2 linked regions of the Saccharophagus degradans 2-40 genome follow. The protein of the gene in region 1 interacts with the protein of each later gene in a pairwise test. Links are inferred from orthologs where the notes say so. Each region holds a gene or a part of one and is shown in the gene's direction. Other genes may lie near its edges.

Region 1 (3,417 bases):
GCTGCAACTTCAATTAGCCGCAGACACAAAAAAGCCGGCGAATAGCCGGCTTTTTAATAACTAACGCGAATCGCCAATTATTTAGATTTGATAGCACCAAAACGCTTGTTGAAGCGATCGATACGGCCGCCAGTATCGGCAGTCTTCTGCTTACCGGTGTAGAATGGGTGGCATTCTGAACACACGTCAATATGAATATCTTTAGCTAAAGTTGAACGAGTTTTAACAACATTACCGCAACTGCACGTTGCATTCATATCGCCGTAGTTTGGTTGAATATCTGCTTGCATGATAAATGCCTCTAATGATTTTAGTGCACCGCCATTCGATCACTTGTGTCGAACACGGTACATCGTTTATGTTACCGGCCTAAATTTAAGACCGCGCATGGTACCAGAAAGCGCACGCAAAGCAACACAAAATCGTCTACATATCGATCACTCTGCAATAGGCCAACGCCAACTTAATGAATAAGCTCTACCTAGAAATCGCCCTACCCGTTCCTTTGCGCCGCACATTTGACTACCTCACCAATTTTCAGGGTGACCCAAATGGGCTAATAGGCTGTCGCGTACAGGCGCCGTTTGGCAATCAAACCTTAATTGGCATAATCATTGGGGTGAAGGCGCAGTCGGAAACTCCTGCCGACAAAATGAAAGACATTCACACCATTATTGATGACACACCACTTATATCTCACCTAGATTTGCAGCTATTTAGCTGGGCTGCCAATTACTACCACCACTCTCTAGGCGAGGTATTACACGCGTCCATCCCCCAAAAGTTGCGCCAAGGCGAACGCCAAGAGCACGAACAACTCATAAGCGCGTGGAAACACACCCCCGAAGGGATGGGATTGCCAGAAACAGCATTAAACCGCTCTAAAAAGCAGCAAGAAATACACAGGTACCTGCTACAAAACACACAATTTACCCGCTCCACGGCACAAAGGCTTGGTTTTTCCACCTCTGCAATAAAAGCACTTAAAGACAAAAATCTTATCGAAGAAATTTTAGTTAAAGACTCGATTGAACAAGTGCAAACAAATAATAGCTTGCTCAACAATACGCCACTCACCCTAAACCAAGAGCAAACAGCCGCACAAGAAAGCGTTATTTTTCACCGCTTTGGGGCCTACCTGCTTGATGGTGTAACAGGCAGCGGCAAAACCGAAGTGTACCTACAACTGGTGGCCAGAGCCTTACAAGCAGGCACACAAGCACTTGTACTTATTCCTGAAATAGGCCTGTCTCCCCAAACAGTAGGCCGATTTAAAGACAGGTTTAGCGTAGAAATAGCCGAACTCCATTCCTCCATTAACGAAGCCAAACGCGCCGAACATTGGCAAGCAGCAAAAAGCGGCCGTGCAAAAATAGTGATAGGCACGCGCCTAGCTGCCTTAGCCGCACTTAACAAACCCGGCATTATCATTGTGGATGAAGAGCACGACCTCTCATATAAACAACACGACGGCTTTCGTTATTCGGCGCGAGACATATGCGTTTACCGAGCCAAACAGCACAACATTCCCGTGGTATTAGGCTCTGCAACCCCTTCACTAGAAACCCTAAACAACGCCATTACTGGTCGCTACCAACATTTAAAACTCACCCAGCGAGCAAGCACAGCCACACCGCCTCATATCGAAAGTATCGACATTCGCAACCAGCAATTGACAGCAGGACTGTGTGAATCGGCAATAGAAGAAATTAGGCACACCCTACAACGCCAACAGCAGGCGCTGGTATTTCTTAATCGCAGAGGGTTTGCCCCGTCGCTCTTTTGTCATCACTGCGGCTGGCAAGCCAAATGTACGGGCTGCGAACTACCTATGACCTTTCACTCGCACCCAAGACACCTACACTGCCACCGCTGCGACAGGCAAAACGGCGTACCTCGCGCCTGCCCAAGCTGCAAAAACCAAGCATTCAGCCATCGCGGTAGTGGTACCGAGCAAATCGAGCTCTTTTTGGCGAAGCAGTTTCCAAATACTCCAGTAATACGTATAGATAGAGACACCACCAGCTCTAAGAAGGCGATGCAAAAGCTATTAGAGCCCGCTTACGCAGGCACGCCTTGCATACTGGTTGGCACACAAATGCTAGCCAAGGGGCACCATATTCCCGGTATTAACCTCGCTGTTATTGCCGATGCAGATCAAGGCCTTATGAGTGCCGATTATCGCGGTGTAGAACAAGTTGGCCAACTTGTTACTCAAGTGGCCGGCAGGGCTGGGCGCGCATCGTCAACGGGTAAAGTACTTATCCAAACCCACCAACCAGACCACCCGTTAATGCGTGTGCTTATTGCGGAAGGCTACAATAGCTTTGCGGTGCAACTGCTAGCAGAACGCAAACATTCCGGCCTACCACCTTACGGATACTCTGCTTTAATTCGCAGCGAGTCCAAGCGGCCCGAAAACGCGCTTGCCATATTACAACTGATACATGGCGCGATTAAAAATACTGGCAACAAACACACCATCACCACCATCGGCCCAATGGCAGCCCCTATAGAAAAAATAGGCAACAGGTTTAGGTTTCAATACCAACTTTTCTGTAATTCAAGAAAGGAGCTTCACGCAACTTTAAAAGCCGTGCTAAGCGAGGTAGAAGTTAAAGCGGAGGCGAGAAGAACGCGCTGGTCGGTGGATATTGATCCGGTGACCAGCGCTTAAAGATCAATCTATTTCACAGCTTCTTACTGGATCTCCATCAGTATCTGGGTCCCCATTTTCAGGGTCCGGATCAAAATCATTTTCGGAAGCCACACCACTACACAAGTAAAGAGGCGCGCTTCTCGCTATAGTAACCGTAGTAGAAGAGCACCCTTCAGTAATGCAAGGCCCATCATATACACCGTTACCTAAATCGCGTACGCCGTTCTGATTCGTATCAACGAACGCCTCTCCAAGCGTGTACATACCATCTTCATTCTCATCTACGAACGGCTCAGGTAAATCGACAAACGTCTCTCCTTCGTCATACAGGAAATTACCATTAAGATCTGTAAATGACTCAGCCCCCTGAGTAAAAGCCATCACACTCGCATTAAAGTCTGGTGCATTTTTACTGCTGCCTGCGCTTTCCCAATTAACGGAACATGAACCATTTGAAAGAGTACACGATGAACCAACTAGTCCCGATTCAGGGCTCCAAAAACTTACCTGAATACCATCGAATGCGGGGTTTCCAAACTGATCGCTCGCCCGAATATTAAGTGTTACGGACACACCATCTGTATTTCTGGAGTTATCTACCCCCCAATCAGGGCCTGCTGAAAGTGAGAACCGATTTGCCACAGGAATCCCACTTGAAATAATAATATCGCTGGATGTGGCAGTAACATTGGAGCCATCCAATGAGGCAATCACTCGGACAGGCGTAGCAACAGTACCACTTGCGAGCGATACAAATG
Region 2 (3,177 bases), 2.1 Mb from region 1 along the record:
TCAAGCTGTCTTTCAAATTCCCCTTGGTTTGCTCTCAGACTTTATTGGCCGCAAACCCGTTATTATTGCAGGCTTGTTGGTGTTTTGTGCCGGCAGTGTGCTTGCAGGTACGGCCGAATCGGTAGAGTGGTTAATTATTGGTAGAGCCCTACAAGGCAGTGGCGCCATTGCAAGTACCATTATGGCCATGGTGGCCGACCTTACCTCTGAGCAAAACCGCACCAAAGCCATGGCCGCTATTGGCGCTTCTATTGGGTTGTCGTTTTCGCTGGCGATGATTTTAGGGCCTACGGTGGGCGCGTTTGGTGGCTTATCGGTGGTGTTTTATTTTTCTGCGGTACTGGCGCTTATTGGTGTGTGCATTGTGATCTTTTTAGTGCCTCGCCCGCCGCAAGTAGGGCACTCTCACCGCGACAGTGGCGCGGTGCCAGAGCTTATTATGCAAACCCTTAAAAACACCGAGCTGCTGCGTTTAAATTTCGGTATTTTTACTTTGCACGCGTTGCTAATGGCCTGTTTCTTGGCAATTCCTGTTGTAGTGGAAAGTAGTTTAGGTATTCCTCGGGGTAAGCATTGGCAGGTTTACTTGCCAATGTTGGCTATCGCGTTGGGCGTAGTGCTGCCGCTCATTATGGTTGCTGAGCGCAATCGCAAGTTAAAGCCCGTTTTCTTGTTTGCCATTGCTGTGCTTGTTGTTTCGCAAGCTAGCTTAGCGGTTGTTCCGTTGGCGGGCTGGCCGTTTTTATTGCTAATGCTGCTGTTTTTCGTGGCGTTTAACCTGCTGGAGGCTTGTTTGCCTTCGTTGGTCAGTAAGCTTGCACCTGTAGGTGCCAAAGGCACGGCGATGGGGGTGTATTCCACTAGCCAGTTTTTAGGGGCGTTTATTGGCGGGTCTGTTGGAGGTTACATTTTTACCCTGTGGGGTATGGATGGCCTGTTCGCTGCTGGCGCGCTTTGCGCTGCCGCTTGGTTCGCAGTAGCTGCATCTATGCGCACTCCGCGCCACTTAAGCAGCATGTGTATGGGCGTTCAGCGTGAAAGCGGCGCACAGTGTGCGATTGATGTACTCACATTGCCGGGCGTAGTAGAGGCTCTGTGGGTCGAGCAGGAAGGTTTGTTGTATTTAAAAGTAGATAATCGAGAGCTGGATAGGTCCCAGTTGGATGATTTGATTGCGGCGCAATAAAGCGCCATCATAGACGGGCTTTTCAGCAATGATCTAGAATAGCCGTTTGACATTCGCATAGCGATATTAAAGATTGGGTGCCTGCCGTCATACGGGGCCTATATCTATCGCGATGGCACTACATAATTTGGAGGAATCATGGCGCAACGAGGTGTAAATAAAGTCATTATTGTTGGTAATCTAGGGCAAGACCCAGAAACCAAATACACTGCCAGTGGCGCAGCAATTACTAACGTAAGTATTGCAACGTCAGAAACATGGAAGGATAAGCAAACCGGTCAAGCGCAAGAGCGCACTGAATGGCACCGAGTAGTGTTTTTTAATCGCTTAGCGGAAATTGCCGGCGAATATTTACGCAAGGGCAGCAAAGTTTATATCGAAGGCGCTCTGCGTACACGCAAGTGGCAAGATCAAGGTGGCCAAGATCGTTACACTACTGAAATTGTCGCGAACGAGATGCAAATGCTCGACTCTCGCGGTGGCAGCGATGACAGTATGGGCGGCGGTTATCAAAATGCCCCTAGTCGCCCAGCGCCTGCTCAAGCCCCTGCCCAGCAAGGTGGTGGTGCGCCAGCATACGGCGGCGGTCGTCCACAGCCTGCTCCAGCCCCAGCTGCGCCTCCTGCGCCAGACATGGACAGCTTTGACGACGATATTCCATTCTAAAAACATAACGTTTTGCAGGTAAGCCCTAAGTTCTTTAGGGCTTTTCTTTTTGCTCGCTTAATGGAGCTACCTTTTGGCTTTTAAAATACTATCTTGGTGTCCTAATCGTGAGCTCGAGGCTGTGCTGTCGGCAACACTCGAAGATTTACCGTACGAAATTGTTGTGCAGGATGATGCCCAAGCTTCTAACCCCGCGGCTAGGGAGCAGTGGCTGGAGTCTGTGCGCCCCAACGCGATAATCAGTTTACTGCCTTCTACTCTTGCAGATATCGATGACGCTTATCTCGAGCAAGTGAGCCAAGTGGTGGCTTACTGTGCAGTGAATAATGTTCCTATTATTCAAGTCTCCTCATACCGTGTTTTTGGTGAAGGCTATTCTGTTACTGCTCTGCAGGAAGATGCAGAGCCCGGTGCGCAGGATGAGCTGGGGGTGAGGCTTAATAAGCTAGAAGCACTGTACGCTAACCTTTCTCAAAAAATTATCGTGCGCACTGGGTGGTTGTTAAATAGCGCCGTCGATAGTGTCTTTGCGCAATTAATTCCGCCGCTGCTTGAGCGCGATAGCAAGTTGGTTGTATCGGATCATCACTTTGGCTGCCCTTTACCGAAAGAGTTTTTGGCCAAGGCCTTGGTTGCCATGTCGCAGCAAATACTTTGTGGGGCTGAAAACTGGGGTGTGTTCCACCTACACAGTGCAGATAGTTGCTCTGAAGCCGAGCTGGGTGACCAGTTGGTGCGTGTATTTAATGCCGATTATCAGCAAGACTTGCAGTTGCCAACTGTTGCCAGTAAAGACGACAGTCGATACCACTTTGTGGGTAGTGCAAATATTCTAGGGCGTCGCTGTACCGATAACTTTGGCATCCAATTGCCCACGTGGCGAAAGGGCTTTAAGAACCTTGTGGCACAATGGTTGAAAGGTAATGCTCAATATAGCCATCTGCTCGATTTAAAAGCATCAGATAAAAAGTAAGTTTGCTGATTGAGCAAATTAGTTTGCCAATAAAAAAGGCCGCTTAAGTAAGCGGCCTTTTTAGTTTTCGCGAATACGCTTGTAGTTAAACGGAGTTAAGCGGAATACTTTTTGAAAACTAATGTGGCGTTGGTGCCGCCGAAGCCAAAGCTGTTGGACATGGCGCTTTCGATGTTGGCATCTTTCGATGCGGTAACAATCGGCATGCCTTCAGCAGCTGGGTCGATGGTTTCAACGTTGGCTGAGCCGGCAATAAAGTTATTGTTCATCATTAGCATGGTGTAGATAGCTTCTTGAACGCCGGTTGCGCCGAGGCTGTGACCAGTTAAAGATTTGGTGGAGCTGATGGCAG

Evidence for each region. Proteins that work in one complex are often made in the same cells at the same time.
Region 2: the proteins of SDE_RS14095 (region 1) and ssb interact in binary tests that used the Escherichia coli proteins (3 or more experiments, as listed by UniProt). The link is inferred for Saccharophagus degradans 2-40 from one-to-one orthologs.

Annotation. Positions count from the first base shown.
Region 1 is NC_007912.1:3,418,910-3,422,326, forward strand. What follows is about bases 79-3,071. They hold SDE_RS14095 (primosomal protein N'), read left to right. Parts: upstream 79-466; coding sequence 467-2,677; downstream 2,678-3,071. Other genes in these bases: rpmE (50S ribosomal protein L31), read right to left, coding at 79-290; SDE_RS14100 (carbamoyl-phosphate synthase large subunit glutamine-dependent), read right to left, coding at 2,681-3,071. In the rest of the region: more of rpmE, read right to left, coding at 78-78; more of SDE_RS14100, read right to left, coding at 3,072-3,417.
Region 2 is NC_007912.1:1,277,086-1,280,262, forward strand. Bases 368-3,088 are described here. They hold ssb (single-stranded DNA-binding protein), read left to right. Parts: upstream 368-1,324; coding sequence 1,325-1,852; downstream 1,853-3,088. Other genes in these bases: SDE_RS05240 (MFS transporter), read left to right, coding at 368-1,186; SDE_RS05250 (sugar nucleotide-binding protein), read left to right, coding at 1,926-2,825; fabB (beta-ketoacyl-ACP synthase I), read right to left, coding at 2,921-3,088. Outside these bases: more of SDE_RS05240, read left to right, coding at 1-367; more of fabB, read right to left, coding at 3,089-3,177. UniProt on the Escherichia coli protein: Plays an important role in DNA replication, recombination and repair. Binds to ssDNA and to an array of partner proteins to recruit them to their sites of action during DNA metabolism. Acts as a sliding platform that migrates on DNA via reptation.